DNA from 4 places in the Vibrio sp. CCUG 15886 genome. Region 4 is predicted to be linked to each of the others. Evidence: predicted binding sites of a transcription regulator. Region 4 holds the regulator's gene; each other region holds the start of a gene.
What was found. The regulator PurR, encoded in region 4, represses purine synthesis genes. The targets are predictions, from matches to a motif close to TNANGNAAACGTTTNCNTNA.
Positions count from the first base shown of each region.

Region 1: a site for PurR is predicted at 6,248-6,267, ahead of PQQ36_RS01610 (formate--tetrahydrofolate ligase). Genes of this name have one in related genera too.
Region 2: a site for PurR is predicted at 3,458-3,477, ahead of PQQ36_RS11035 (inosine/guanosine kinase). Genes of this name have one in related genera too.
Region 3: a site for PurR is predicted at 3,007-3,026, ahead of purE (5-(carboxyamino)imidazole ribonucleotide mutase). Genes of this name have one in related genera too.

Region 1 covers NZ_JAQQBT010000001.1:376,745-384,563, reverse strand. The annotation lists gene PQQ36_RS01645 (methyl-accepting chemotaxis protein) at 1-247, shown strand, start outside; gene PQQ36_RS01640 (hypothetical protein) at 511-726, shown strand; gene PQQ36_RS01635 (HAD-IA family hydrolase) at 723-1,391, opposite strand; gene PQQ36_RS01630 (HD domain-containing phosphohydrolase) at 1,548-3,323, opposite strand; gene PQQ36_RS01625 (hypothetical protein) at 3,384-3,887, opposite strand; gene PQQ36_RS01620 (CreA family protein) at 4,192-4,677, shown strand; gene PQQ36_RS01615 (inosine/guanosine kinase) at 4,802-6,106, shown strand; gene PQQ36_RS01610 (formate--tetrahydrofolate ligase) at 6,288-7,819, shown strand, end outside.
Region 2 covers NZ_JAQQBT010000004.1:219,561-227,379, forward strand. The annotation lists gene tet(35) (tetracycline efflux Na+/H+ antiporter family transporter Tet(35)) at 1-849, opposite strand, end outside; lysine riboswitch at 956-1,135, opposite strand; gene PQQ36_RS11030 (H-NS histone family protein) at 1,625-2,032, shown strand; gene PQQ36_RS11035 (inosine/guanosine kinase) at 2,078-3,382, opposite strand; gene PQQ36_RS11040 (hypothetical protein) at 3,499-3,768, opposite strand; gene mnmA (tRNA 2-thiouridine(34) synthase MnmA) at 3,958-5,082, shown strand; gene hflD (high frequency lysogenization protein HflD) at 5,093-5,710, shown strand; gene purB (adenylosuccinate lyase) at 5,859-7,229, shown strand; gene PQQ36_RS11060 (DUF3833 domain-containing protein) at 7,408-7,819, opposite strand, start outside.
Region 3 covers NZ_JAQQBT010000017.1:479-8,297, forward strand. The annotation lists gene PQQ36_RS19090 (gamma carbonic anhydrase family protein) at 1-176, shown strand, start outside; gene PQQ36_RS19095 (DUF1488 domain-containing protein) at 178-441, opposite strand; gene aroE (shikimate dehydrogenase) at 445-1,278, opposite strand; gene hemF (oxygen-dependent coproporphyrinogen oxidase) at 1,414-2,331, opposite strand; gene PQQ36_RS19110 (L-threonylcarbamoyladenylate synthase) at 2,360-2,917, opposite strand; gene purE (5-(carboxyamino)imidazole ribonucleotide mutase) at 3,098-3,583, shown strand; gene PQQ36_RS19120 (5-(carboxyamino)imidazole ribonucleotide synthase) at 3,587-4,720, shown strand; gene PQQ36_RS19125 (DNA topoisomerase family protein) at 4,786-5,355, opposite strand; gene PQQ36_RS19130 (DUF494 family protein) at 5,379-5,858, opposite strand; gene dprA (DNA-processing protein DprA) at 5,861-6,964, opposite strand; gene PQQ36_RS19140 (LysM peptidoglycan-binding domain-containing protein) at 6,964-7,819, opposite strand, start outside.
Region 4 covers NZ_JAQQBT010000003.1:30,304-38,122, forward strand. The annotation lists gene glgA (glycogen synthase GlgA) at 1-1,157, shown strand, start outside; gene PQQ36_RS08725 (alpha/beta fold hydrolase) at 1,412-2,206, shown strand; gene PQQ36_RS08730 (putative signal transducing protein) at 2,252-2,560, opposite strand; gene PQQ36_RS08735 (TVP38/TMEM64 family protein) at 2,574-3,251, opposite strand; gene PQQ36_RS08740 (TfoX/Sxy family DNA transformation protein) at 3,376-3,969, opposite strand; cyclic di-GMP riboswitch class I at 4,085-4,173, opposite strand; gene purR (HTH-type transcriptional repressor PurR) at 4,370-5,374, opposite strand; gene torD (molecular chaperone TorD) at 5,685-6,332, opposite strand; gene torR (two-component system response regulator TorR) at 6,568-7,281, shown strand; gene elyC (envelope biogenesis factor ElyC) at 7,362-7,819, opposite strand, start outside.

The DNA.
Region 1 (7,819 bases), on a different contig from region 4:
AATTGGTACGGACGTTAAATCGATTGCCGACTCAGCGAAAGTGCTGATGGACATGAGTATTCAAATTTCCACCTCTGCTGAAGAGCAAAGTGCGGTCGCTAACGACATTGCCTCAGAGCTCAGCGATATTCGCAGCCAATCAAATACGATACGCACCGTCGCACAGCAGTCGTCATCGGGAGTAGCGAATCTCACCAAGGCCACCATCTCACTGTCACAAATCCTTAAACAATATCGAACACAATGACAAAAGCTCCTTCGGGAGCTTTTTTATATCCTTGAGTTGTTTTATTCGTTTTGGAGCATGTTTGTTTACGCCGTACTTCTTATTGGGAATAAGCATTCAATTTCATTTTCGGCTCAAGAAACAAATTGCAATGAAAATATCTAACTTCTCATACAATACTGGGATATCACTCTCAAGAACTTGTTTATTAGAGTGAAAAAATGCCCTGTTATTAAACATTTCGCTATTCTAATAGGGCCTATTTTGCTGCTGGTGATTAAAAAATGAATACTTATAAATATATCGACGTAACCGAAAATACCGTATGCCCACTTTGTCAACACGATGAGTACTTCATCTCTGGAGATGGGGAAAAGTTCACATGTGCATCATGTGGTTTCCATACAAAGAACTTCAGCGCCATTCGTTGTCTCCAAATGGCACCTATTTATCAAAATCGACCTGCTTACGTGCATTCCATCAGTAACAGTTGTCACTAATTTGATTCTTGACGAATAATCTCTATCAGTTCTTCCAAATGCCCGATCTGTCTGACTCGGGCATCTGTTATTTGGTTAATGTCATAACCGTTAAATAACTGAAACGTTCTCATGCCTGCATTGATACCGGCTTCCACCCCTTTCGGCGTATCGTCGACATAGATACACTCATCCGCTGCAAACCCCATATGGAACGCACTGTACATCAAAAGATCAGGATCTGGTTTCCACGCATTCGCTTCAAATGCCGAATACATTTTCCCTTCAAACCGTTCTAACAATCCCGTCAGCCTTAAAGAGAGCGCGATCTTGTCTTTCGGGCCATTCGACGCAACACAATATTCAATCTTTTCTCGTTCGAGAAAATCGAGCAAGCTTTCAGCCCCAGGCATCACCTGCAATTTCTCGTTAAACAAGCGGTTTAACTCATTGCGATAAGCAGGCTCTAGTAAATCTAACGATATTTCGAGCTCAGCCAATGCCATCGCATCGGAAAGCACATCAGCCAGTTTCCCACCGCGAAACTGAGCAAGGCATTGTTCTAAGGAAATATGAGAGCCAAATTGTTCAAAGACATTCACGAGAGCATGGCAGCACAGCTTTTCACTGTCGACCAAGGTTCCGTCGCAGTCGAAAATGACGCATTTTATTTTTGTTTTTATCATTCGCATTCCCCAGTTTATAGAAATCAGCGTGAACGAAGGGCGTTCACTTAAATTCCCTTTACTATATGAAGCAAAGTGCTCAGAAAACCGGAGTTCTCCGACAAAAATCATAATCTATGTCGGAGAATGATCATAAATGCGCAGAGTGTAGCGAATTTAGCTCGCCTGCTTGAATTCATTAAGATTATCTGGATAACAGTTTCGAATCTCGACAAAATGGTCGATGTTGTTGAGTAGCAAATCCGTTAAGTACGGATCAAACTGCTTACCTTTCTGCTGTTCAAAGAAGTCGATCACACGATGAATGTCCCAAGCCGCTTTATAACAACGCTCACTGAGTAACGCGTCAAACACATCAGCAATGGCAGTAACCCTTGAGAAAACATGAATTTCATCTGCTCTAAGCTGATATGGATAGCCGTGGCCATCCCAGTGCTCATGATGCTGTAACGCGACCAATGCGGCTAATTTCATGATCTTAGCTTTGTTGTTATTAAGGAGGCGATAACCTACTTCACAATGGGTCTGAATCACTTCTCGCTCTTCTAGGCTAAGTTTACCGGGCTTGTCCAGTATGGCTTCGGGAATGGCGATTTTACCAACATCGTGCATCGGGCTAATGATTTCTAGCATCTCCAACTCACGGTGGCTCAATCCGCATAAACGCCCTAACCCAACGGATAATTGCGCGACACGTTTAACATGGTTACCCGTTTCTCCAGAACGTGTTTCAATGGCTTCACCTAGCACATGGATCATCTCTTTTTGCACTGCTAATGTCCTTCTCTGCAGAGCAACAATTTTGCGATTTTTCAAGTTGATCAGTTTTTTCTGCTGAATCGTCATGTACTGCATGGCGATCACCATAGACAACGACAAAATAATCACACCCGCAACCAGCAATACCTGTCGATGTTTCACCAAATAAGAGACGGGTTCATTCAATAACGTGGCGTTAGACGGTAACTTATCTAAATCGATGTCGTACTTGTCTAGTGCGTTAAAATCAAAGACAAGTGAGGATGGTCTTTCATCCATCATCGCCTCTGGCAAGGTGTAGCCCATTTGCTCAGCCAGCATCAACATGCCCTGATAACCAAATTTCTCTGAACAATTAACGTAGCCACCGACAATGCCTGGCTGCCCAAGATAGAGGTCCCACAAAACAAAAACCGGTGCTCGGCTACTGTCGCCTATTGTGTTCGAGATTTTTTTGTAGGAATGAAATACGCCAGAACTCAGCTCCGTGTTGTAGTGCGTGAGTAACACCGCATCGTCCGGATCAATCTGAGCTAAAAATTGGCTGGCCTCGTCGAGCGATTTATCTGAGATGTCGACAAGTTCAATGTTTGCATGCTGACGCATCGAATGATTAAGGTCGGCGCGAATCAGATCGGAGGTAATACTTTTGTCCGCAAGATAATAAAGTTTTTGAATATTGGGACGAAGGGCTTCAATCAGAGCGAGGTTTTCATCTAAAAGGTCTTTTTCATAAATGACTTGGAAGTTGTGCTTACTCGATTGACTTTGCCACTGTGTATCATTGATCGCAACGGCAACGACTGGGTACTGTGTGAGCTGCTGTGAAAAGTACGTCTGTGCAAAGCGCAATGCGTTATCATCGGTGACCAACACACCATCCCAGTGATAACCTCGATATTTCGCGGTCATATACTCAGCGGTCTTTTGTAAGTAGTCCGCAGAAGAGATTCGTTTGGTGTCAAGATATTCAACGGATAAACGAACATCACCGTCAATACTGTCAATGGCTTTCTCAATGCCTCTCTGCATCTCTTGAGTCCATTGATAAGAAGCATCGTAGGAATGGAGAATGAGCACTTGGCGCGTTTGCCATTGTGTCGAAGCGAATGCGGAATTCATCAACAGCACAACAACGGACATCAAAATAAGCCTAAGCGTTCTCATATGCATCCCAAGTAATAAATGGTGGGGATATGATAGTGGCTGATTAGGAACTTATTACGACATTGATCAAATTTCGATGAGAATTTTCTCTACCGCTGACATTTCTTTGGTGACTTTTTCAAGCAAACAGCTCAAATAACCCGCAACTCGTTCTTTATCGAAAGCTTGTTTGTACACGATATCGGAAACCAAAAGTTCTGACTCCAAACGCGTCACCATCGCTGCGCCTACTGGCTCACCGTGAGAGAAACTCACATAAAGATCGTGTTCGGGCGATAGAATGATTTGCGTTAGAAATTCAACAATTAACGATTGTTCACTTTCGTCAGACCAACGCTTACTTTGCAGCAGTGCAAACATAATGGTCAGACGGTGAAAGTCGACCAAGTAGTGTTCCATCTCCTCACATTCGGTCACCGCGATAGAAAATGGCTCGGTAATGCGCTGCTCGGCAGAAGCGCGGTAGAGTTGCAATCCGTCAATACTTTCTTTGGTGGGAAACTCACAATCAACTTGATCGGATAACCACTTGTTCTTTTTATTCGTTATTGCCGGAGTTTGATTCGACATGATTAATTCCAAATATCACAAATTTTTGGTGTACAGATGGTAGATTTCGGAGGTGCTGAACACCCGGCAAGTAAGCCTAACGAAATCAACAGCACAACACATGTTCTCTTCATACTGATAACCTCTTCGTTTTCCTACTTTCCTGCAAGGCTCATACCATACCATGCGGTTAAGATTGGTTCTAATCAATTTATGATTCAAACGTTTGCATGATGCAAGTTTGACCGAACTAGTTAGAGACAGCTGAGGGTCAAAACTGGTAAGGTAAGATCATTCAGTTGACAAGGTCAAAAAGGATAAGACGATGAAATTAAAACTACTTACCGCTGTTTTCGCGACAACAGCCCTGCTTTCAGGGTGTGGTGGCAACGAGGTCGGTGACGTAGGCTTGGGTTGGTTTACCCTAAAGGACATTAAAATCACCTCGCTACAAGATGAAGTGGTCACCGGCGTAACGTGTCACATCGCTTCGATTGAGGCAAACTTAAGCCTATCCGATCCGAGTGACAGCTCTATCTCTTGCCGCCAGACTGGCAGTATTACACCGGAAATGATCGCTAAGATCGACAAAAGCTCGTCCGGCGAAGTGGTGTTCAAGCAGTCAAAAAGTATCTTTTTTAAAACAATGAAGGTTCGTCGTATTTACGATCAAAAGAACCAAACCCTACTCTACCTTTCGTACACAACCAAAGAAACCGAAGGTAGCTTCAAACATAGCTTATCAACGGTCCCACTTTGGGGGACTGACGCCTACGTTGATCCGAGCAAAACAGAAGCACTAACTCAATAATATCTGCACAAAAACCACTTGGCCGAACAAAAAATGTTCGGCCAATTTTTCGCGTAACAAAAAGAGCCTTGTTTCAAAAAATCTGTGATATGATGCGCCTCTTTTTTCTCAATCTATCACTAGTATGAAGTTTCCTGGTCAGCGAAAATCTAAACACTATTTCCCTACAAACACTCGAGATCCACTCGTTACTGAACTTAAAGTGGCACCTAAGCTCTACCGCCCAACCATCGTTGGTGTTGGTCAGACAATCGTAGATATCGAAGCGCGTGTAGATGACGCATTTTTGGCGAAATATGAGTTAAGTAAAGGACACTCGCTAGTTCTTGAAGAAAGTAAAGCTGACGCTCTCTACGAAGAGTTAGTAGAACGTGGCCTAATTACTCACCAATACCCTGGTGATACCATTGGCAACACCCTTCACAACTACTCAGTCTTAGCAGACAGTAAGTCTGTTCTACTGGGCGTTATGTCGAAAAATATTCAAGTTGGCTCGTACGCCTATCGCTATTTGTGTCGTACATCTTCTCGCATGAACCTCAACCACCTACAAACGGTGGATGGCCCTATTGGTCGTTGCTACACCCTTATCTCTGAAGATGGTGAGCGCACCTTTGCGATCAACGAAGGCCACATGAACAAGCTCGCTCCAGAGAGCATTCCAGAAGAAGTGTTTGAAAAAGCAGCAGCGCTCGTGGTTTCGTCGTACCTAATGCGAGGTAAGCCGGAAGATCCAATGCCACAAGCGGTACAACGTGCTATTGAATACGCGAAAAAGCATTCCGTACCCGTCGTACTGACTCTCGGAACGAAATACGTGATCGAAGGCAACCCTGAATGGTGGCAAGAGTACATCCGTGAAAACATCACGGTTGTGGCGATGAATGAAGAAGAAGGCCAAGCTCTGACCGGTGAATCTGATCCACTGAAAGCGGCCGATAAAGCACTCGACTGGGTTGACCTTGTCCTTTGCACTGCGGGTCCAGACGGCCTTTACATGGCAGGTTACACCGACAACGATGCGAAACGCGAAACGACGCACGACCTTTACCAAGGTGCGATTGAAGGCTTCAACATGTACGAATTTAGTCGTGCAATGCGCCGAGCTGAATGTAAAGAGCCAATCCGCGTCTACTCCCATATTGGCCCTTACTTAGGTGGCCCGGCCGAAATCAAAAACACCAATGGTGCTGGCGATGGCGCACTCTCTGCCCTTCTTCACGATATGGCGTCCAACGCGTTCCATCTGAAGAATGTCCCGAACTCAGAGAAACACCAGCATATGTGCCTGACCTATTCGTCATTGTCACAAATTTGTAAGTACGCAAACCGAGTCAGTTATGAAGTACTGACCCAGCATTCACCTCGCCTATCACGTGCTTTACCAGAACGTGAAGACAGTTTAGAAGAAGCTTATTGGGATCGATAGATTCCGTACTTAATGCTCTTAAGGCTGCTATTATGCAGCCTTTTCTTTTTGATCTAAGCCAATTTTTCTCAAATTAAACTAAGCTGTAGCACAACTAAGCTTATATAATACTTTACTCAATTATGCATTTAAGTATCATGCCACCGCAAACGTTTGCGTGATTGTTAGATAAGGGTTTTGCATGCTTTCAGATATCGATATTTGTCGTACGACACCTCTTAAACCAATTGAACAGATTGCCGCAAAAGCAGGACTGCTGGCAGATGAGTTTGAAACTCACGGTTTATATAAAGCGAAAGTGTCTGCCCGATGTGTAAAACGCCTTGCTGAGCAACAAGATGGCAAACTTGTTTTGGTCACGGCAATCACACCAACCCCACTTGGAGAAGGCAAAACCGTCACCACTATCGGTCTAGCGCAAGGGTTACAAAGCCTCAATCAATCGGTGATGGCGTGTATCCGTCAACCTTCTATGGGGCCTGTTTTTGGTGTAAAAGGGGGCGCTGCGGGTGGTGGCTATTCACAGGTCGCCCCGATGGATGAACTTAATTTGCATCTTACTGGCGACATTCACGCCGTTACTGCGGCGCACAATCTCGCCGCAGCTGCCATTGATGCCCGCATCTATCACGAACAGCGCGCTGGTTATCAAGCCTTTGAAGCTCGCACCGGGCTTCCTGCATTAAGAATTGACCCAGATCGCGTGGTTTGGAAACGCGTAATGGACCACAACGATCGCGCACTGCGTAAAGTTCGCGTTGGAATCAATGACGAAGGCAAGACCATCAACGGATTTGAACGTGAAGAAGGCTTTGATATTTCAGCCGCATCTGAACTGATGGCAATTTTGGCGTTGTCGAAAAACCTTCAAGATATGCGTGAACGTATTGGTAAAGTGGTTCTCGCTTACAATCTGGATAGCGAACCTGTCAGTGCAGAACAGTTACAAGTGGCAGGTGCGATGACAGTAACGCTGAAAGAAGCGATCAAACCGACGCTGATGCAAACGCTTGAAGGTGTGCCTACCCTTATTCATGCGGGTCCATTTGCTAACATTGCACACGGGAACTCATCCATCATCGCTGATGAGATTGCCTTAAAACTGTCGAGTTACGTTGTCACCGAGGCCGGTTTTGGCTCAGATATGGGGCTTGAAAAAGCATGCAACATCAAATCTTCAACTTCGCACAAAGCCCCCGATTGCGTGGTGATTGTTGCGACTTTGCGCGGTTTGAAAGCAAACTCAGGGCTGTATGACCTAAAACCTGGTATGCCATTACCAGACGCCTTATTTCAACCGGATCGCGCTGCGCTGGAATCCGGCTTTAGTAACCTAAAATGGCATATTGATAACGCGCAAAAATACGGTTTACCAGTGGTCGTTGCTATCAATCAGTTTCCACAAGACAGCGCAGAGGAGCTTGGGCAACTCAAGCTTTGGATCCAGCAACTGCCACTCAATGTTCGTGTCGCGATCAGCGAGGGCTTTGCCAAAGGTGGTAAAGGCATGGAGGCGGTAGCTCGTGAAGTGATTGAAGCATGTGATGCGCCAGCAAACTTTCGCCCACTGTATCGAGCAGAGCAAACGCTCGAGGAGAAAATCATCACCGTTTGTACTAAAGGTTACGGTTGTGGTGAGGTGCAATTTAGCGATACCGCAAAACAGCAGTTAGCTCTTTATCAAACATTAGGATTTGGCGAGTTGGCCGTGTG
Region 2 (7,819 bases), on a different contig from region 4:
AATAATCAAAGCAATGATCGGCATAACAAGATCGGTCACTTTACCTTTATCGCTTTCACGGATATCAAGCTCTTCGTCAATTTCATGCGCTTCTTTTAGGTCAGTATCAGCGTCATTGTCAAAACCACGGCCTTGTGAGGCGGCAATTTCATGTTCACGCATTTTACCAATGTCTAAACCAAACCAAGCGACCGCAAACACCATTAACAAGGCGAAAATCGCGTAGAAGTTCATCGGTACTAAACGTAGATATGCGCCTAATGCGGAATATTCAGTGATGCCATGTGACACCAAAATACCGCCAATAATGGTCATGATGTACGCACCCCAACTCGATGCAGGCATCACCACACACATTGGTGCTGCTGTTGAGTCTAGAATATAAGCAAGTTTAGCGCGTGAAACATAAAAGCGGTCCGTTACTGGGCGAGAAATCGCACCCACAGCTAGGCTATTGAAATAGTCGTCTACAAAAATGAATACGCCTAAAAACGCTGCTAGTAATTTCGAACCTCGCTTACTTTTCACTCGAGTCTGTGCCCATTCAGCAAAAGCTCGAGTGCCTCCAGAAAGAGTCAGTAGAGCGGTGGTCATACCCAATAACAACAAGAAACCAACAATACTCATATTCCAAGTATTGATGCCACCATCTTCAATAAAAACAGCTGAAACTTTATCTGTAATATAAGCTGCCGCAGAGCCTACCGAATAATCATTCAGTAACACTGCACCTAGAAGAATACCGACACCAAGCGATACAAGCACTTTACGCGTTAAAATGGCTAGCGTCAGTGCCACTATCGGCGGTAAAAGTGAAATGGGAGATGTAGCAAAATCTATTAAATTCATGATCTTCAAAAACCAAAGTTTGGCTAGAGATCTACTGCAGACAAAGTAAACAGGATGTCCGTTACTTATGTTGAACTAAGCGACAGGGAAGTGAACACTTCACCCAACCTACAGTAGCGCTCCATAGTTATACATTAAATACTATGGCAGTATTGTTCCTTTCGGATGCAACCCCAGCAAACTGCTTTGATATGCAATTCACTTCGGCAATGGATACCTTTCACTATTATTCATTGGCATCACCCCAATAATAGTTACTCTTTACCATTGCGCCTCTACGTCGATAACAAATTCTTAACTATCTGCCGATTAAAAAAACAACAAATAATCTAATTTATCGCATCAGGTAGCGGCTATTGTACTCATGACGCTCCTCATTGCAACAGATCTGTCTTAAGTTGATTAAATTTGAAAAATCAATATGAGACAGGTTTTCTATTGCCGTTTCATTAATCCATTCTCTTTGCATCATGATACTAATAATAGAAAAAATGAGATCACAAACCACTTTCCATTGAACCATTTTGTTATAAAGCCATCTAATCATTCGTAAAATATTTTTGAGATAGCTTTTTGTTCAGTGAAGGAATTGCTTCTACAACTTTCGTCTGTCTTAGAAATTTTATAATCATTCTTTTTTAATTTTTTTACTTTTAATATTGCTTATATTGTATTGCGCGTTAATATTAGCATCGTAAGAATTAATCTAGTTTGTTTAATTTAATTCTCGGTATTATTATTAGACAATCGACTTAGCGAATATATAGGAAAGGTTATGTCTGAACTAACAAAAACTCTGTTGAACATTCGCAGCCTACGTGCGTTTTCTCGTGAACTTACTCTTGAGCAATTAGAAGAAGCTCTAGATAAATTGACAACTGTTGTTGCAGAGCGTCAAGAAGCGGAAGCAGAAGAACGTGCAGCGAAAGCTGAACAAGAAGCGAAACTAGCGGCTATCGCAGAACAAATTGCTAAAGATGGTATCGATGTCGAAGCACTAATCAGCGCACTTGCTGGCGAAACTAAAGTGAAGAGCAAAGGTAAACGTGCTCCTCGCCCAGCGAAATACAAGTACGTTGACACCAATGGTGAAGAAAAAACTTGGACTGGTCAAGGTCGTACACCTTCTGCAATCCAAGCTCAATTAGATGCGGGTAAATCTCTAGAAGATTTCGAAATCTAATACATTTTAGATATCAGTAAAAAGGCTCCTTTCGGAGCCTTTTTATTATCTTTCCCAATACGCTTCTTCTAAGCTATCTTCGCGTTCCGGTAAGCCACGAGATAGGCGCGGAGAATGTTGTACCAACACTTCATAACTGGCACGGTTAGCATACTTACACACTTGAGAAAAAGATGAGTACGTCAAAAACTCATACACGTGCTTACTTGAGTTTGGCACGTTTTCTTTGTGATATTTGTTTGCCGCCATATCGTGCAGTACCGCTGAAAGTGCAGCATCACCTGCCCCATTGGTATTTTTAATTTTCTCAGGACCGCCCATATACGGTGAAATATGTGAATAGACTTTAATCGGGTTTTCACAAGATGCTTTTTTCGTTGGACGACTAAATTCATAACGATTGAATTCAGCAATGCAGCCTGGAAGTAACGGTAGAGATGTTTCACGCTTCGCGCTGTCTTCTGTATAACCGGCCATAAATAGACCAAGCGGACCCGCAGTACAAAGTACCATGTCTGCCCAATCCAGTGTTTTATCTGAAGCGGCTAAAGGATCGGATTCCCCAGTCAATGCTTCGGCTTCATCTTCATTCATCGCAACTACCGTCACATTGTCACGAATAAATTCTTGCCAGAAGGTTGGGTCATCTTGAATCACAAATTTAGTGCCAAGCGTCAAAACAACAGGTACATCGTATTTTTTTGCGTACTCGATGGCTTTCATCGTCGCATCAGGCATTGGATCACCTTCTTTACAACGAATCAAATAAGCGGTGAGCACCAAAGCTGAGGCTTTTTTAAAGATCTTTTCCGGAATATTATCTGGATGAAGTTGGTTCATTTGACCTTCACTAATCGCAAAAGTGCGTTCACCATCTTCGGTAATCAACGCGAAACAGCGACCAATCGCGCCATCGACACCTTGCAGATAATTAAGATCCATACGGCTTGATGTGTTACATAAGTAACGGTATCCGTAACTACCAATCTTAATATCTTGACTCATCACGCCCAATAATGTCGAACGATCATCTGCGAGCACTGAGTAATTGTGCAGCGTATTGCCAATCGTACCGCCAGCATATTCGTTGGTAATCAGATTTTCTTGCTTTAACTGCTGATATAGCGCTTCTGCCGTCACATCATCAATAACCAGCGAGTGCCCTTTACTCAAACCGTATTTTTCAATCATTTCCGACGTCACTCTCGCTTCGATATCCACCAAAGTTTGATCAATACCGATAATATGAGTACGCGTCATTTTCTTGCTTTCCTGCGCCTGACTCACTAATGGGTCACGTGCATGTACGGGAAAATAGTGTTTTGATTTGCGCTGTCCGGGAAATTTCATAGTGTTTGTCTGAGTACGGGGTTAAAAGAAGTGCGGATTCTAACTCGCACTCCCATAGGCGGCAATAAAGGCAATTATAGCAAACGTTTGCTACGTACTTTTTATTTTGCGAGGCGCTATTCACCTTCCATAAAGCTTAAATCTGGCAGGCAATCCAAGTTTTCGCTGTAACGTTTTAAATTGAACTCGCCGTCATTTTTCATCACGTCGAAAATCTCAATTGACATTGCACACGCCATCATCGCCACCGCATCTTCACGAGGCGTGCCTGTCATCATTAGGCGCATCAACGTTTCTTTGACCTTGATTGGATTTCCATCTTCAAGTTGATTTTCAATGATCTCGATAAGATCCGCCTCTTGCATAAATTGCATTTCGTCAGTCATGATGTTTACTCATTAGGATTTTTTCCAACTATGCCACATTCCCACTCAGAGCTCGCGCGGAATTTCTTTTCGCTTGTCCTTTTGCTGAAAAAAGCAGCGAAAACGAATTGTGATTGCGATCTCGGATCTGTCACCCGTTTCTGCTTTCTGTTAGAATTCGCCTCCAGTTAATTTTAGTGGTGTTGAGTAATGTCTGATAACAGCCAAAAGAAAGTCATCGTTGGTATGTCTGGCGGTGTAGATTCATCGGTTTCTGCCTATCTTCTAAAACAGCAAGGCTATCAAGTTGAAGGCCTATTTATGAAGAACTGGGAAGAAGATGATGATTCTGAGTATTGTACTGCGGCAGAAGATCTCGCCGACGCTCAGGCTGTTTGTGACAAACTTGGCATTCACCTACATAAGATCAATTTTGCGGCAGAATACTGGGACAATGTATTCGAATATTTCCTTTCCGAATACAAGGCGGGCCGTACCCCTAACCCAGACATCCTTTGTAACAAAGAAATTAAGTTCAAAGCGTTTTTAGAATTTGCCGACGAAGTACTTGATGCCGATTACATCGCGATGGGTCATTATGTCCGTCGTTCTTTCCCTGAAAATGGTGAAAAGCCACAGATGCTGCGTGGTTTAGACGGCAATAAAGATCAGAGCTACTTCCTCTACACGCTAAGTCACGAACAAGTGGCACGTAGCCTCTTCCCTGTTGGCGAGCTGGAAAAGCCAGAAGTTCGTCGCATTGCGGAAGAACAAGGTCTGATTACCGCGAAAAAGAAAGATTCTACCGGTATCTGTTTTATCGGCGAACGTAAGTTCACCGATTTTCTAAGCCGCTACTTACCAGCTCAACCGGGTAATATTGAGTCGCCAGAAGGCGAAGTGCTTGGTCAACACCAGGGTTTGATGTACCACACGCTAGGCCAACGTAAAGGCCTACATATTGGTGGCCGTAAAGGCGGTGGCGGTAACGAAGAACCATGGTTTGTTGCAGAAAAAGACCTTAAGCGCAATGTGTTGATTGCCGTTCAAGGACAAGATCACCCTATGCTTAAGTCCGAAGGCCTGATTGCTTCTCAGCTTCATTGGGTAGAACGTGAGCCAATTCGCGATGTGATGAAATGCACGGTGAAAACTCGTTACCGTCAACAAGATATTCCTTGTACAATCATCCCTATTGATGACGAAAACATTAAAGTGATTTTCGATGAACCAGAGATCGCAGTGACCCCAGGTCAATCCGCTGTTTTCTACCAAGGTGATGTTTGTCTTGGTGGTGGTATCATCGAGAAACGCATTAAATATACTCAAGCTTAGGAGTCGTTACGTGGCGAATACACTTTATGACCGTACCATTGCTTTTGCTGGCATGTGCCAAGCTGTGGCATTAGTTCAGCAAATCGCGAGAAACGGACATTGTGATCAAGATGCCTTTGAAACTTCTATTAAAGCAATTTTGAATACCAATCCAGCCAACACACTTGATGTGTTTGGCAATGAGTCACAACTCAAACTGGGTTTGGAATGCTTAGTAAAAGGGATTGATAGTACCCCCACTGGTAGCGAAGTGACTCGCTACCTCATCAGTTTGATGGCGTTAGAGCGCAAACTGATGGGCAGGAATGATGCGATGTCACAACTTGGCGATCGTATTCAGATGGTACAAAGACAGACGGAACACTATGATCTTTTTGAAGAACAGATGATCAGCAATGTGGCCAGTATCTACCTCGATGTTATCAGCCCTATCGGCCCTCGAATCCAAGTGACAGGTACGCCGACGGTATTACAACAAACATCGAATCAACACAAAGTACGTGCGTTACTCCTTTCTGGTATTCGCAGTGCCGTGCTTTGGCGTCAAGTTGGCGGTCGACGCCGCCATCTGATCTTCGGCAGAAAGAAAATGGTTGAGCAGGCGCAGATCCTGCTGGCTAGAATGTAATTCGACCATCATTAGCTCGCGCCAGACGCGAGCTAATTGTTTTGGTCAAAATCACCTTAGCGCAAACGTTTGCGCAATATTCGTGACAATTGCCACAGTTATTGGTATAAAGCTCGCGAAATTTTGAAACCCAATTCAGGAGAACATCATGGAACTGTCAGCATTGACTGCTGTTTCACCAGTAGACGGCCGTTACGGAAGCAAGACAATTGCGTTACGCGAAATTTTCAGTGAATACGGTCTACTAAAGTACCGTACTATCGTTGAAATCCGCTGGCTACAAAAGCTTGCTGCTACTGCTGAAATTGCAGAAGTGCCAGCGTTCAGCGCAGAAGCAAACCAATTCCTCGACGATCTTGCTGCTAACTTCTCTGAAGCAGACGCATTACGCATCAAAGAGATCGAGCGTACCACTAACCATGACGTTAAAGCGGTGGAATACTTCTTAAAAGAGAAAGTCGCTGACGTTCCTGAGCTTCACGCTGTTAACGAGTTCTTCCATTTTGCCTGTACTTCTGAAGACATTAATAACACCTCACACGCTTTAATGCTTAAAGAAGCACGTGAGACGGTCATTCTTCCAGAAATTCGTAACCTGATTGACGCAATCAAAGCACTTGCTGTTGAATACCGTGACATTCCTCTTCTATCTCGTACACACGGTCAGCCAGCTTCTCCATCGACAATGGGTAAAGAAATGGCAAACGTGGCGTACCGTATGGAGCGTCAATACAAGCAAATCGAAAACGTTGAAATCCTAGCGAAAATCAACGGTGCGGTAGGTAACTACAACGCACACCTTTCTGCTTACCCAGAGCTCGATTGGCACAAATTCTCTGAAGAGTTCATCACTGAATCTCTCGGTGTTACTTGGAACCCTTACACCACGCAGATCGAACCACATGACTACATCGCAGAGCTATTCGATGCTGTGGCACGTTTCAACACGATTCTGATCGACTTCGACCGTGACGTTTGGGGTTACATCGCACTAGGCCACTTCAAGCAAAAAACCATTGCTGGCGAGATCGGTTCTTCAACCATGCCACACAAAGTGAACCCAATCGACTTTGAAAACTCTGAAGGAAACCTAGGTCTTGCAAACGCAGTGTTTGGCCACCTAGCACAAAAACTGCCAATCTCTCGTTGGCAACGTGACCTGACGGACTCAACAGTTCTACGTAACCTTGGTGTGGGTGTTGGCTACGCAATCATCGCTTACACATCGACGCTTAAAGGCATCAGCAAGCTTGAAGTCAACCGTGAAGCACTTCTTGCGGAACTAGACAAGAACTGGGAAGTACTTGCAGAGCCAGTACAAACCGTTATGCGTCGTTACGGCATTGAGAAGCCATACGAGAAGCTAAAAGAGCTGACTCGTGGTAAGCGTGTAGACGGTGAAGCAATGCGTAATTTCATCGACGGTCTTGAGCTTCCTGAGCACGAGAAAGCACGTCTAAAAGAGATGACGCCAGCAAACTACATCGGTCAAGCTATCGAGCTGACAGACAAGCTGTAAGAGAATCGAGAATCGAGAATCGAGAATCGAGAATCGAGAATCGAGAATCGAGAATCGAGAATCGAGAATCGGATAATTGTTAGGGTTGACGTGAAAGCGTCAACCCTTTCTTTCTTTAGGGCGGAGATAAGGCTAGACTCCTATTCCCGAATCTCGGAGCGCAGCGTTCCTAACTGTTTTATTGCCTCTGGAAGAACAACGTAATCGTCCCTACCTCTACGCCAAACTTCTTAATCTTGGTGAGATTAAACACATGCTTTTCATCTTGGCGATAAAGCCAATCATCAAAGGATACCGTCAAGCTTGAACCATCGACTTGCAGTTCAAAATCATAGCGCCATTGCAGTGCATTACCCAGCTCCATTCCCTCAGCAACGCCGATAATATCGTCAGCTTCGCCTTGATAGCGACCATCGGACAATCGGGTAATCCGCCAAATGCGCTGATCAATCTCACCATCGTCAAAAACAAAATCTTCAACGAGCGTCAGTGTGTTATTGTCAACAGAACCAACAATCTCAACCTCAAAGCGTCTGGTTTGTTTACCGCTATAGTCTTGCACCATGCCCCAAGCTTTCACATTTCCAGAA
Region 3 (7,819 bases), on a different contig from region 4:
GTCTAGTACCGCCAGGGAAAAGATTAGAAAGCGGCTATCTTTATGTTGGTAGCCCAGTAAAACAAGCTCGCCCTCTATCAGAGAAAGAACGAGCTTTTTTACTAAAGTCAGCGGACAACTATGTCCAAAACAAGAATGACTATTTAACTGAAGTAAAAGACCTTCATGAAAGATAAACTAATCGATAATGATATGGCCTTCTTCGTTGAAGGCTTCATCTTCTATTAACTCTTCTGCTATTTCTTCCAGATCAAATCGGTAATCAATAAAAGCAGCGATCACCGCTTGCTCAGTATCGAGCTCTAAGCCCGATAATTTTTCTAGCTTATGTTTCGCCACAAAACACTCTATTAGTGCACCCGATTGTTGCGCGGCGAAGTTCACTGATTGTGACGCTTCATCCCAAGATTGCATGTCTGGAAATAAGATGGCTTGATTCATCGCTTATAGCCCTTCAAGATTTTTTCTTAACTCGCGCAAGATTTGTTTAGACCCGGGACGCAACCCTCTCCATAGCATGAAACTTTCGGCAGCTTGCCCAACCAACATACCCAACCCGTCATAGGCATGAGCAGCGCCGTGTTGCTTAGCCCATTGATTGAAGGTGGTATCGCCCTTGCCATACATCATGTCATAGCTAGTACTGTTGGCGGCAAATATAGATGAAGAGAGGGCAGGTAACTCACCACTCAATGAGGCAGACGTAGAGTTGATAATAACATCGTACTCTTCCGTCACTGTATTCATCTCTTTTGCGATAACAGATCCATAGGCAGCAAACAACACAGCCAGTTCTTCAGCTTTAGAGAAAGTACGATTCGTAATGGTGAGAGAGGTTGGTTTCTGGTCGAGTAGTGGTTTAAGCACGCCACGAGCGGCACCACCAGCGCCTATCACTAGAATACGTGCACCTGCTAACACAACTTGGTGCTGCAACAAGTCTTGCACAAGGCCAGCGCCATCAGTGTTGTCACCAATGATATCGCCATCATCCAGTTTTTTTAGTGTATTCACTGCGCCAGCCAATTGGGCTCGCTCTGTTAAACGACTCGCAAACTGATACGCCTCTTCCTTAAAAGGTAAAGTCACATTGCACCCTTTTCCCCCTTCAGCAAAAAACGCTTTCACTGCCTCAACAAACCCCTCTTTTGGCGCGGTTTCTGCGGTGTAGATTAAAGGCTGGTTGGTTTGGCGAGCAAACAAGGTGTGAATAAATGGCGATTTACTGTGTTCGATAGGGTTACCAAACACGGCATAACGATCGATTTGTTGAGTCATTTCCTTACCTTTGTTGTTCTTACCGAGCTATTTCGCTCTTGTTTAGCTATAGCGAAAACAGGGCCATCTGATTAACGATGACCCTATCACTATCTATCTATATAGAAAAGAGCAATAGAAGAGGAGATTCCTTTCTTACCATTCTTTCGGTTTTAAGTAATGCTGGTAAAGGCTTGCTTCTGGCGAATCAGCCTGCGGTTCATAGCTGTATTCCCAGCGAGCCAGTGGTGGCATCGACATCAAAATCGACTCCGTACGCCCCCCACTTTGTAAGCCAAACAAAGTCCCGCGATCATACACTAGGTTAAACTCAACATAGCGGCCACGGCGATACAACTGGAATTCGCGTTCACGCTCGCCATATTCTGTCACTTTACGACGCTCAACAATGGGTAAGTAAGCATCGCAATACCCTTCACCAACGGCTTTGATGTAGTCAAAGCACTTATCAAACTCCCACTGATTGAGGTCATCAAAAAACAGGCCGCCGATGCCTCGAGTTTCACCGCGGTGAGGCAAATAAAAATAGTCATCACACCAAGCTTTATGCTGCGCATACACATCAGCACCAAAAGGCGCGCACACTTCCTTGGCGGTGTTGTGCCAAAATTGGCAATCCTCTTCAAACGGATAGAAGGGAGTTAAGTCAAACCCACCACCAAACCACCAGATCGGTGCTTCCCCCTCTTTTTCAGCAATGAAGAAACGCACGTTTGCATGCGATGTCGGAACGTAAGGATTGTGAGGATGCATGACGAGCGAAACGCCCATGGCTTCGAATCGGCGCCCAGCCAATTCTGGACGATGCGCCGTTGCAGAAGCTGGCATTGCATTACCCTGCACATGGGAGAAGTTAACCCCCCCTTGCTCAAACACGTTGCCATCACGCATAACGCGCGTCCGGCCACCGCCACCCAATCGATCTCCTGGCTCTCGATGCCAAGCGTCTTCTATAAATGTTGCTTTGCCATCTTCTTGTTCAAGTCGTTGACAAATTTGATCTTGTAACTGCATCAAGTAAAGCTTGACGGCTTCTTTATCTATTGTGGACATCTAAACTACCTTTTGAAGCTGAGCAGGGTTATCCCTGTCTTAATAATTGTTCTGTACGAGCATCGCGGATTTCACTAGGTCGATGGCGCTCACCAATCTCACCAAACAAAATGACAGAGATCTGGCTGCCCAATTGGTCTTGAACCTGCTCAACGGTTTTACACTCCGTTTGGCCCGACAAATTCGCACTGGTAGAGGTTAGCGGCTTTCCATACTCACTGCACAACTTTTGCACCAAAGGATGATCACTCACACGAACCGCAACGGTCTGACGATAGCCCGTGACGAGCGCCGATGCCCGAGCACTTGCAGGCATGACCCATGTATAAGGACCGGGCCAAGTGGCAAAAACTCGCTGAAGTTGCTCCGCTGACAAGCTTGTTAAATCGAGATACGGTTGGAGCTGTTGAAAATCAGCAGCGATCAAAATCAAGCCTTTGTCACTGGGTCGCTGTTTAATCGTCAAAAGACGCTCAATGGCCACCTCATTATCAGGATCGCAACCTAAGCCAAACACTCCCTCTGTCGGGTAAGCCACCACTTGACCTTGCTTTAACGCCTTCACGACTTGTTGTAAATTACTCACCACTTCTTCTCTCTAGACACTCAACCTATTACAAATAAGCCAATAACCAGCCGAATGCCAGCGAAAAACGCGCATGGTGGTTTTCACTCAAACGCAAACGTTTGCTTGAGGTAAAAAACCTCGTATAATGCGCACAAAATTGATCAGCTCACCCAATTATGCAGCTTGAAGGAGTTTGAGATGAAAGTCGGTATCATCATGGGTTCTAAATCAGATTGGCCAACCATGAAACTGGCAGCAGAAATGCTGGACAGATTTGGCGTGGAATACGAAACCAAAGTGGTTTCAGCACATCGAACTCCTCATCTCCTTGCTGAATATGCCTCAACCGCCAAAGAACGTGGGTTGAAAGTGATTATTGCCGGTGCAGGTGGCGCGGCGCATTTGCCGGGCATGGCAGCGGCATTTACCTGCTTGCCCGTTTTGGGCGTACCCGTGCAATCACGTGCTTTATCAGGGCTCGACTCCCTCTACTCTATTGTGCAAATGCCAAAAGGCATCGCAGTAGGTACATTGGCCATTGGTGAAGCCGGTGCCGCAAACGCGGGTCTTCTCGCTGCGCAAATCCTTGGAACTCACGACGAAAATATCATGGCTAAAGTTGAAGCCTTCCGCAGTGAGCAAACTGAAAGCGTCCTCGCTAACCCAAATCCTGCAGAGGACTAAATCATGCACGTATTGGTTCTAGGCGCAGGGCAATTGGCACGCATGATGTCGTTAGCCGGTGCGCCTTTGAATATTCAGATTTCTGCCTACGATGTGACAACGGGTGATGTCGTTCACCCTTTGACATTGCATCTCCTTGGTCACGGCTTGGAGCAAGCGATTGAACACGTTGATGTGATCACAGCAGAGTTTGAACACATTCCTCATGACGTATTGGCGATCTGCCAAGCGAGTGGCAAGTTTCTTCCAAGCAGTGAGGCGATTAAGGCTGGTGGTGATCGTCGTTTGGAAAAAGCCTTGCTTGACCATGCGGGCGTACGCAATGCCAATTACTACGTCATTGAAACGCGTGAAGACTTCAATAAAGCGATTGAACACGTTGGGATACCTATGGTGTTGAAAAGCGCATTAGGTGGCTATGATGGTAAAGGGCAATGGCGCTTAAAAGATGCCGCACAAATTGAAACCCTTTGGCAAGAAATGGCAGCTTGTATCGCTGCTACGCCAACTCAAGCGATTGTCGCTGAAGAATTTGTTCCATTTCAACGTGAAGTTTCATTGATTGGCGCTCGTGGTAAAGAAGGGCAAATCGAAGTCTACCCACTGGCAGAAAACATTCACGTTAATGGCGTGTTAAGCCTTTCAACGGCAATCGACTCACCGGACCTACAAGAGCAAGCCAAACACATGTTTACTGCTGTTGCTGAAACATTGAACTACGTTGGTGTGTTGGCGCTTGAATTTTTCGATGTCGACGGACAATTGCTGGTCAATGAAATTGCACCTCGAGTTCATAACTCCGGCCATTGGACCCAGCAAGGAGCAGAAACTTGCCAGTTTGAAAATCACTTGCGTGCCGTTTGTGGCTTACCACTTGGGAGCACTAAGCTGGTTCGTGAAACCTCAATGATCAACATCCTTGGTGAAGATACTCTGCCCGCTAGCGTGATGGCAATGGATGGTTGCCATATTCATTGGTATGGAAAAGAGAAACGCGCAGGTCGAAAAATGGGCCATATCAACGTGTGTGGTGATTACAGCGGAGAGCTACAGCGCCGCCTTTGTGCTCTCGCCAATGTATTGGATGAGAAAGCCTTTCCAGCGGTACATGAGTTTGCCAAAAAGTGGCAAGCGTAGTCGCCCTTTCGGCTTTTAAACAGATAGCAAAAGGGTCGTCATGTGCGACCCTTTTCAATGTGAGCTCAACGCGATTGAGTATGCTGGCATTTGCGGCTTGCGCATTGTAGCTTCACACCACTGGCGAGTTTCTTCTCGACCAACAAGGGAAAACCGCATGTTTCACAATGCCCTTTGACTGGCGGTAAGTTCACCGCAAACTTACACTTCGGATAGTTATCACAGGCATAGAAGGTTTTACCAAAGCGGGTTTTACGCTCAACTAAGTGTCCTTTGCCACACTCAGGGCAAGCAAACAACGCTTTGGAATTCTGCTCAGGTTCAGGCTGATTGATTGGTTCAATGTGATGACAATGTGGGTAATGACTGCAACCGACAAACATGCCGTAACGTCCCTGACGAAGCACCAACTCGTTCCCGCACTCAGGGCAAGCAACCCCCAATTCTTTGACGATATGGCCATCATTTTGATGAAGGGGCTTGACGTAATCGCACTGTGGGTACTGATTACACCCCAAAAACGCCCCATGCTTACCGTGTTTTAACACCAACTCTCCAGCACATTGCGGACAAGGCGTATGCTCAAGCGCATGCTCGTGAGCGGAAAACAAAGTGCGATCAATTTTACTACTCATAGCTACCGTATTCGCGGAACAGTTTAATGAAGAATGCCTTGCTCTTTGGTGTATAACAGCTCTTCCATTAGCGTGTAGGCGTTCTCGTTGCCGGGAACATTGAATAGCACCATCAAAATAATCCACTTGAGATCTTCAAGTTCAAACTCGTTGGTTTCCAATCCCATCACTCGATCGATAACCATTTCACGAGTCTCAGTGGTTAACACATTGATCTGTTCTAGAAACAACAAAAAGCCGCGACATTCTAGATCCAATCGTTGGATCTCTTTAGGTGTGTACACTCGTGTTGAAGAGATTGCACTGCAACGCGAAATCGCAGAATGATCATCACTTTTTTGTAATGCTGCCAGCTCTTCTAACCAAAGAAGGGCTTTGTAGATATCTTGCTGGTGAAATCCTGCTCGAAGCAATTCGTCTTCAAGCTCATCTTGATCCACTTGTAAATCTGCATCGCTATGGATGTAGGTTTCAAATAGATACATCAGTATATCCATCATCATAGCTAGCCCCTCCCCCTTCGAATATAGCCACCGTTAACTGCAACAACATGCCCTGAAAGCTCAAGCTCCAAGAGCTGCATCATGACTTCTTGCACAGGTATATTGGTCCTGTTTGCTAGAATATCAACTGGTGTAGCCTCATTACCTACGTTAGCTAACAGCTGAGGAAATGGCAATTGTTCTTCCGTATTAGAGGAAGAAAATAAATCCGCTTGTTGGTTTGTCGACCAGTCGAGCAAAGTTTGCACTTCACTCAGCACATCTTCTACCCCAGTGACTAAACACGCTCCGCTTTTTATCAGCAAGTTTCCGCCGCGTGCATTGGTAATATGGAGAGAGTTAGGCAAAGCAAAGACTTCTCGACCTTGCTCAGCGGCATAACGGGCGGTAATCAAAGAACCGCTTTTCTCTGCCGCTTCGACCACCAAAACCCCCAGAGACAAGCCACTAATGATTCGATTTCGACGAGGAAAATGTTCGGCTTTGGCTTTAGTATTGGGACGAAACTCCGAAACCAGCGCACCTTGCTGACCAATTCTCTCGGCAAGGCCTTTGTGGCGAGCGGGATAAATATGTTGAAAGCCCGAACCAAGAACGGCAACGGTTTCGCCTCCCGCCGTCAGCGCACCATCATGGGCATGGCCATCAATCCCAAGCGCTAAACCACTGGTCACCACCAACCCATGCTGTACCAGTTGAGCCGCAAAGTCGCGAGCATGTTGCAACCCTTGCATGGTCGCATGACGACTCCCCACCAGCGCAATTTGTGGCTTAGTTAAACAATGAGGATCACCCTGTACAAACAGTTGGCAGGGTGGTGAAGCCGTTTCCTTAAGCAGCGGCGGATATAGGCCATCATGAAGGGTAAGAATATGATGCTGGGAGGAAAGCTGCTGCCATTGAAGGGCGGCTTCAGCGTCTTGCTGAGCACTACTTCGCAAGGTGATGATTTGCTGGGACGACAGCCCCAGCGACAGTAGCTGCTCTTGGGAATAACGCAGAATATTGATCGGGGAATCAATACTGAGTAACTTGGTTAGCTTCTTAACCCCAATATTGGGCGTAAAACTGAGTGCTAACCAAGCATGCAGTTCATCTTGACTCATCAAGGCGTTTGCGCCGTGACTGATTCGTCAACTTGCACTGGCGCCACGACCAAAATGTCACGGCTGATCGGTTGAGTACTGCGGGTGATCAACGCCAAGCTGAAGTATTCGTAAGGACGAATGATCATCAACTCACCAATGCGACTTTTCGGCAAGGATATCTCATCGGAAGAACCACTTTTCTCGTAGCTGAATTGGCTGTCACTGCTACGATAAACGTTGTTTGAGGCTTTATAGAGTTCGAAAATATGCCCTTGGCGTAAATTGTCCACTTTCCCTTTGTCCAAAATTACCACTTGGCTTGGTGCACTGTAATCGATGCCATCAATACTGCCCAATATCTTGGCATCAACATCTTGAGGGGCAGGCGCCGGATAAAAGGTCGTAGACAGTTCTTCGACGAGGTTTTCAGATTGAGGCAATGCAATGTCGTTGATCAATACTTCTTGTCGCTGACTGGTCACTTCAATACCGGAATAGTCTTGTGCCGATTCTTTAAGCTCACCTTGTGCAACCACACGTAGCGCGATCATGTTGGCATCGGGATCTGCTCGTTCAAACTCTTGCACTTGACGATAAATCGCCCAATGGGTTTCCGTTTGTTGGCCGCTGATGAAAATACGCTCGTCTTTGGCAAGGTATTTTCGTCCATCGCTGGTTCCCATCACGCGCGCGACACTGCTGAGCTTCTCTTTACTCAGCAGTCGGTCAGATTGCAAATAAGGCAGAACCAACCCTTCATCCACTGTTGGTACCGCTTTTTTCTCCGTGATTCGAGCTTTCGGGCTCAATGTCACCACCGGTTTTAAACTCAACATCGGCTGACCGTTTTTCCAAACTAACGACAGCTTATCG
Region 4 (7,819 bases):
ACGCTGAGAATAATCAGGCGTATACCGATAACGGTGAGCGCTTTGCTTTTTTTAGTGCTGCTTGTTTGGATATGTTACCAAAGATTGGTTTCCAGCCTGACATCGTGCATGCCAATGATTGGCATACAGGCTTAGTGCCATTTTTGCTTAAGCACCGTTACGGTCAAGATCCGTTTTTTGCACAAACAAAGAGTATTTTGTCTATCCATAATGCGGTCTTTAAAGGTGTCTTTCACTATGATGAGATGCAATGTTTGCCTGAATTTCATTGCCGAAATGTACCCGATGCTGCTGTCAGCTCTACGCATATGACGATGCTGAAAGCTGGGGTTATGAATGCGGATAAAATCAACGCAGTGAGCCCAACTTATGCAGAGGAACTGAAAACTGAACTTGGCAGTCACGGAATGGCTTGGGAGTTTCAGCAACGCGCGGGTGATCTCGTCGGGATTCTAAACGGCTGCGATTATTCTGCATGGCATCCAGATACTGACAGCTATTTACCCATCAACTACAAAGCAACTAAGCAGAGCATGGTGAGAGGGAAAAATGGCTGTAAACGTGCGCTTCAAGAGCAAGTCGGCCTACCTATAAAGGACGTCGCTATGTTTGGTATGGTGTGTCGCTTGACGCATCAGAAAGGGGTGCATTACCTATTGCCAGTATTAACTGAGTTCCTGAAGTTGGATGTTCAGTTGGTTTTGGTTGGGACCGGTGATCCGTTGCTTGCTGCGCAATTACGTGATGTTGCAGCACAGTTTGGTGAAAAGTTTGTCTTTGTTGAAGCTTATAACAATCAACTCGCACACTTAGTTGAAGCTGCATCCGATTTCTTTTTAATGCCTTCAGAGTTTGAGCCTTGTGGCTTAAACCAAATCTATAGCATGGCGTATGGCTCCTTGCCGATCGTGAGAGGCGTTGGGGGTCTAAAAGACAGTGTATGTGATTACGATGTGAATCCAGAGACTGCGACAGGATTTGTGTTCTATGAGCCCACAGCGCAAGCGTTGTTGATTACCATGCAAAGAGCGTTGTTACTGTATGCACAGAACCTAACAGAGCTTCGACGAGTTCAGCTGTACGCGATGGAACGAGATTTTTGCTGGAGCAAGGCAGCAGAGCAATATGTGGAGTTGTATCGTTCTGCGCTAAAATAGAGTAAAAGTTCTGAAATATGAATGGAAAGGCACTGATTATGGTGCCTTTTTACGTTTTTTAACCGAACTCAAATAGAATTTGAATTGATATGTGGTAGGATTCTTGCCTCCCATTCTTACTATGGTGATTCATTAACTATCCTTGTGGCTGAAGTCCCCATTTCGATTGGATTGTTCTTTGATACATCACCATTGCAAGTGGGTCAGCTATACTGTTTAAACCTTTTAGTTTTCTCTTTTTTTGGCGTTGTTTTATGGCTCAAGCGTTACTATTTCACAAAACTTATCTCCATCCTACCAGCCAAGAGTGGGTGGTTTTTGTGCATGGTGCGGGTGGCAGTTCGTCCATCTGGTTTAAGCAAATTAAAGCGTACAAGCAGCATTTCAATTTGTTATTGGTTGACTTACGTGGGCACGGTAAATCCAATCAACTATTAAAAGAGTTGATCAGTAACCGCTATACCTTTGGGGCGGTGACGCAAGATATCCTTAAGGTGCTTGATCATCTTAAAATTCACTCCGCACATTTCGTTGGGATGTCTCTAGGGACGATCATTGTCCGAAATCTAGCGGAACTGGCGGGGGAAAGGGTTAAATCCATGGTGCTTGGTGGTGCGGTAACGCGTCTCGATGCGCGCTCTCGTATCTTGGTCTCTCTAGGTAACTTTGGCAAGCATGTGCTGCCCTATATGTGGTTGTACAAGCTGTTTGCCTACATTGTGATGCCGCAAAAAAATCAGCAGGAATCACGTCATCTCTTTATCCGTGAAGCGAAGAAGCTGTGTCAAAAAGAGTTTAAGCGCTGGTTTATACTCGCGGCAGAGGTCAATCCATTGATGCGTTATTTCAAAGAGCGTGAATTGCCAATCCCAACGCTATATTTGATGGGAGAGCGTGATTATATGTTTATTAAACCCGTCAAAGAGATGGTTGCGGCTCACACCCAGAGTGAGTTGCTAGAGATAAAAAACTGTGGCCATGTGTGCAATGTGGAAAAGCCCGACGAGTTTAACCAGCATTCGATCGATTTTATCCAACGCCAAATCTAATAAAACAAGAGGAAGGCTAGTGCCTTCCTCTGTCAATTGTGCTCATTACTCAAGCACTTGCCCACAATACCAGCAAGCTCCAAATTGACCTTCTATTTCTTCTCCGCACTGTGGGCATTGCCAATTTTGATGTGCTACTTGCTGCTCACGATAGCTGTCTAATATCGCTTTAGCAAAATCGACTTTCTCAGGTTCTAATAGCCAAATGTATGGATTGGTATCCTCAGTTGCTGGTAACTCACCTCTCAAGCCAAATAAACCCTCACCTCGAACCTCACATTGTACCGCTTCATTCATCAGTAACTGGCACACGATATGCGCTTCTATAGGAGTGTTGGCGGTGAATATCTTCATAAGTGAATTCCTTTTATGAAGAGAGTTGAGGTCTAAATTTACTCATGATCCATTTTACAGCGATAGGAAAGACACCCAGTAACGCAAATGAGGCTAATACTGTTGGTGAAAGTATCCCCGACAACGAGTTGATGTCGGCCAATTGTGTCCCCGCATTTAGGTAAACAGCCGTGCCAGGTAGCATGCCGATCTGGCTAGTAAGATAGTAACGACCAATGGAAATTGGTGTTAAACCCATCAGCAAGTTAATAAGGAAAAATGGGAAGACTGGGATCAGGCGTAACGAAAATAGATAAAAGGCGCCATCCTTTTCAACGCCTTGGTTGATCGCGCTAAGTTTGTCTCCAAAACGTGCCTGCACCCAATCTTTTAGTAGGTAGCGACTACTCAAAAATGCGATGGTTGCTCCAATGGTGCTGGCAAATGAGACAAGCAGTAGGCTATACCAAAAACCAAACAGAGCAGCGCCCAATAGTGTGACGACGGTTGCTCCTGGTACTGAAAAGGCGGTAAGACCAACGTAAATGACAAAATAGCTTATTGAAGCAAACAGAAAGTTTTCTTCAATAAAACTGTTCAGGGCAAGTTGTTGTGCTTTAGCGTTGTCGAGTGTGAGGTATTGACTAAAATTAACCGCCAATAAAATAATGGTCGCGATAAGCAAGATTCCGAATACGAGTTTTTTGTTCATTCAATTTTTCTCCAGATAGCTTGGTTATCAGACCTGATTGAGACAGAAAATCTTTCAAACGATATAAAAAAACCACATCATTTTGATGTGGTTTTAATCTATAAGAAATAATAAACGTGCTTGTCTACAAAGACAATTTATTCACTAATTCGTCTCGACGTTGCTGAGGAATCACACTCCAGTGCGTACCATTGATGGCTCCCTCTAACGCCCAAAGCAGCTCTAAGCTCACGGCACCACTGTGGGTGTTTTTAATCGCTTCGTATGCACGAACCGCGCCTTGAGACTCCAACTGCTCGACTGTTTCTATTCCCGCCTTTTTAAGCATTCGTTCGGTGGCTAAACGCAGGTTAGGCAGGTCTTTTAATCGTTCAGGTTTTGCTGTTGCTTGCTGTTGTTTATCGTTATTAGCACTGGCCAATGCACGTTTGGCTACGTTGAGTAGTGCATTTTGGTCTTGCCATAGCGCGTCTGAAATCGCGTAGTACTTAGTGACAACAGGGAAACCACGCTTAGTATAAACGTATGGTTTGAGTCCTTGCTTTTCAAAAAGTAATGTTGATTTTTGATCTGCGCGAATATGAAGCTGGTCTTTCACCACAAGTGCGAACATGGTCTCATCTGCAAAAAGGCCGAATCCGCCAAACATTGAGCGAGATTTTATCGCACCAAGTTGCTCAAAAAGCTTCATTGAATCTTTGAGTATCGGTTTATCCATGATGTGTTATCTCGGTGTAATTACTATTACGCCACCAAATCAGGTCCGAGAGATTAGCAAACCAATGCAAATACAATGTCATTAATGGGTAAACTTGTTGTTATGCATTTTTGCCATCGGTAACCCCGCTACCTACCAAAAAACGTCTGGTTTAGGCCGGAGGCTTTGCGTCCCACTTTTTCAAATGGTTTGCCCTGTGCGTGACTCTAGAAGGATACGATTTCTATTGAAGTAACATCACATTTTCAAATAAAAAATGTGACATTGGTTCAGATAATAGTTGCAGTTAAGTGAATGAATGCTCGATTTTAAGAACTTAACAGAATTTGACTTAACAAATCACTTACTAAGAATGAAAAAAAAGCATCCAGATTTGGATGCTTTAGAATATTAGTCTTAACTAATTGATTTTTTTGACGGTATCACGAACCACTAACTCGGGATGCATTTCAAACACGCGTTTGTCATGCTCTTTGTCCTTAATGCGTTCGAGAAGGATCTCAAATGCATTTTTACCAACACGGCGTTTTGGCTGGTGGATGGTTGTTAGCGGTGGTGAGAAGTATTCCGCCAACTCAATATTATCGTAGCCGATAACAGAGATGTCTTCAGGAATGCGAAGGCCTAACTGCTGAAGGCGGCTCATCAAACCCAGTGCCATGGTGTCGTTGAAGCAGAAGACCGCAGTTGGGCGATCTTGCCATGACGCGATCTTGTCAGCAGCCATCACAGCCGTGTCACATTCAAAGTTTCCTTCAAGGATCCACTCGTTGTTAACGGTAATATTGGCTTCCTTCATCGCACGTTTAAAGCCTTGGATGCGCTCTTGGCACGCGGCTTTTTCAAAGTGGCCACTCAAACACGCGATTTTTGTATGGCCGTTATCAATCAGGTACTTAGTGGCCAAGTAGCCACCTTCTTCTGAGTTATCGATAATTTTATCGGCTTGTGAGCTGATTGGACCCCAGTCCATAATCACTTTAGGAATATCTGCATGCTTATCAAGCATTTCTCGGAGCTCTTCGGTGAGGTCAGAACACATCACCAAAATGCCATCTACGCGCTTTTCCGCAAGCATACGAATGTAGTCACGTTGCTTCTCGTAGATACCGCCCGTATTACAAAGAATTAGCGTATAGCCTTGGCGGTAACAGTAGCTTTCTACGCCATCAATTACTTCAGAAAAGAACAAATTGGTCGACTGTGTGACCAGCATACCAATAGTACGAGTGGTGTTGCACTTTAGGCTACGCGCTACTGCGCTCGGTGCGTAGTTGAGCTCGTCAACCGCTTTCATGACTTTTTCTTGAGTGGCTTCTGCAACAAAACGCGTTTTGTTGATTACGTGCGACACTGTGGTCGTGGATACTCCAGCGAGACGCGCGACATCTTTAATTGTGGCCATAGGTATTGTCCTGTCTAAGGTTGCATTTTGAATCTACGATTCTTTGTTGCAACACAGTTTGCTACCTTTCTCCGAATTCGCTTTGTAAGGAAGACACACTAGAAAAGCAGCAGCTTAGCTTTAAATAAACACAAAAACCGCTGTATTTCAGCGGTTTGCATTAAAATCATATTTTATCGATTGCGGTCTCAATTTTAGACCGAGACGGCAAGAGTGGCAACCTACTCAAACGGCGAATAGTGTATCCGCGTTCACACTTTAGTGGTTAAAGTGTAACCGAGTGTTTGCTCTATTGATAAGGGCGTAATTATTATCCAACTAAATAGTCGCTGTCCAGCATACAAAACGCAACAAGTAGTTTTATTGCACTGTTATAGAAACCAAACTCATCATATTCTGCTGCTCGTTGAGAGAAGCTAGGTAACCAAGAGAGCAACATTTCTTGAATAAATGCGTTTTGCTCAATGAAGGCTTCTTCCATGTGGCGATCTTGTTCAAGCTCATTTGAGCGAATGATAAGGTTGCCAAGAAAGTCGAGCATGATAGCTAAGTGATCGGCCGGTTCATTCAGTTGTTGATTGACCTGCACACCATGTTTTTTCAGCCAAGTGTCCATTTTTTGTGCTGGTTCGCCATTGAGTAGGCCATCTTTTGTTAGATAAATAGATGCGTATGGAAGTGCGCCGTGTTTTGCGGTTTTCAAAAATAGGTCACAAAAATCTGCCGCTAATTCCAATTGCGCATCTTGACGGTCAACAAGACGATTGAGTGCATCGACGAAGGCGTTAACGGATGGTCTCAGTGCATCGTTTTCAGCCAATCCAGTTAAAAACGCTCTAATTTCCATGCTTTGATATTTATCGAGCTCTTCCTGTGTCAGCTCTTTGGCAAATAAGCTCGAAAGCCACCAATATATTTCCGCACGTTTTTCATTAAAGGCTTTTATCTCTTGCATCATTTATCGCTCCTAAATCAATCTCCTATAAGTGTAACCAAAAAAAATGAATAACAATAACGCCTATTGTTAAGAAAAATATAAATATATTTGAGCTTGTTAATGGCTTGATATTAAGCTTGTTTTGAATCAATAAAAATCAAGATACTTGCATTTCAAACGAAGTATGACTAGAAATGTTACTAGTTATGAATAGAATATCTGCCCGTGTAGACAGAAATGACATGAAGTGGTGTAAATGAGCTATCACGTATTAGTCGTAGAAGATGATGTAGTGACTCGCAGTAAACTTGCGGGTTATTTTCAAAAAGAAGGTTACACAGTAAGTGAAGCGGAAAGTGGTGCCGAGATGCGTCATATTTTGCAAAATAGCTGCGTTGATTTGGTGATGTTAGACATTAACTTACCAGGTGAAGACGGCTTGATGCTGACCCGTGAACTACGCAGCCAATCGGACATTGGCATTATTTTGGTAACCGGACGCACGGATAGCATAGATAAAATTGTTGGTTTGGAGATGGGGGCAGACGACTACGTCACCAAACCATTTGAGTTACGTGAACTGCTGGTTCGAGTGAAAAACTTGTTGTGGCGGATTTCGCTTGCGCGCAGTGGTGGTTCAAAACATCAAGACGCGGAAAACGAAGACCATATTGTCCGTTTTGGTGACTGGACCTTCGATATTCATCGTCGAGCGTTGAGCCACAATGGTGAGCCAGTGAAGTTGACCAAGGCAGAATATGAGCTGCTGGTGGCGCTTTCGTCTTACCCAAATCAGGTACTAAGCCGTGAACGCATTCTCAACATGATCAGCCATCGTGTTGACGCGCCAAACGACAGAACGATTGATGTTTTGATTCGTCGCATGAGAGCAAAAATGGAGTTTGATCCTAAGAACCCACAAATTTTTGTGACCGTACACGGTGAAGGCTACATGTTTGCAGGCGACTAGGCGTGGCTTAGAAAGCCAAAATTAACAAACAAAAAAAGAGCGGATTAAGCTCTTTTTTTGTTTCTGCAGATCATGATTCATCATTTTGATGCGCGATTCTCTGCCATGATTTGTTCGTCAGTAAGAAGCAAATCTCGCATGCCTTGCCATAGCTGGCCGAGGGTTTCGTACCAGTAGCGCTCAGTTTGCTCGAGGTAGATGGCTTTAGGGGCATATCTATCCCAGGCTTGAGAGATGTTCTTTTGCGCAAGGTAGTTTGTTGGCGCAGGTAACGGTGTTATGCCAGCGTCATGAAACTCTTTCATTGCACGTGCCATGTGACTGGCAGAAGTAACCAAAACCAGCTGTTTCTGACGCACAAATGCCGCTGCTTGTCTCGCCTCTTCCCAAGTATCTTTGGCATCTTCAAGAAGAATAATGTCTGATTTCGCGACACCCAAAGCCAAAGCCACGTTTGCCATCATGCGCGCATGGCTGGTTTCTGAGCCGCCCGCATAGCCAGACAGAATCAACTTTGAGCCCGGATACATCTTTAAAA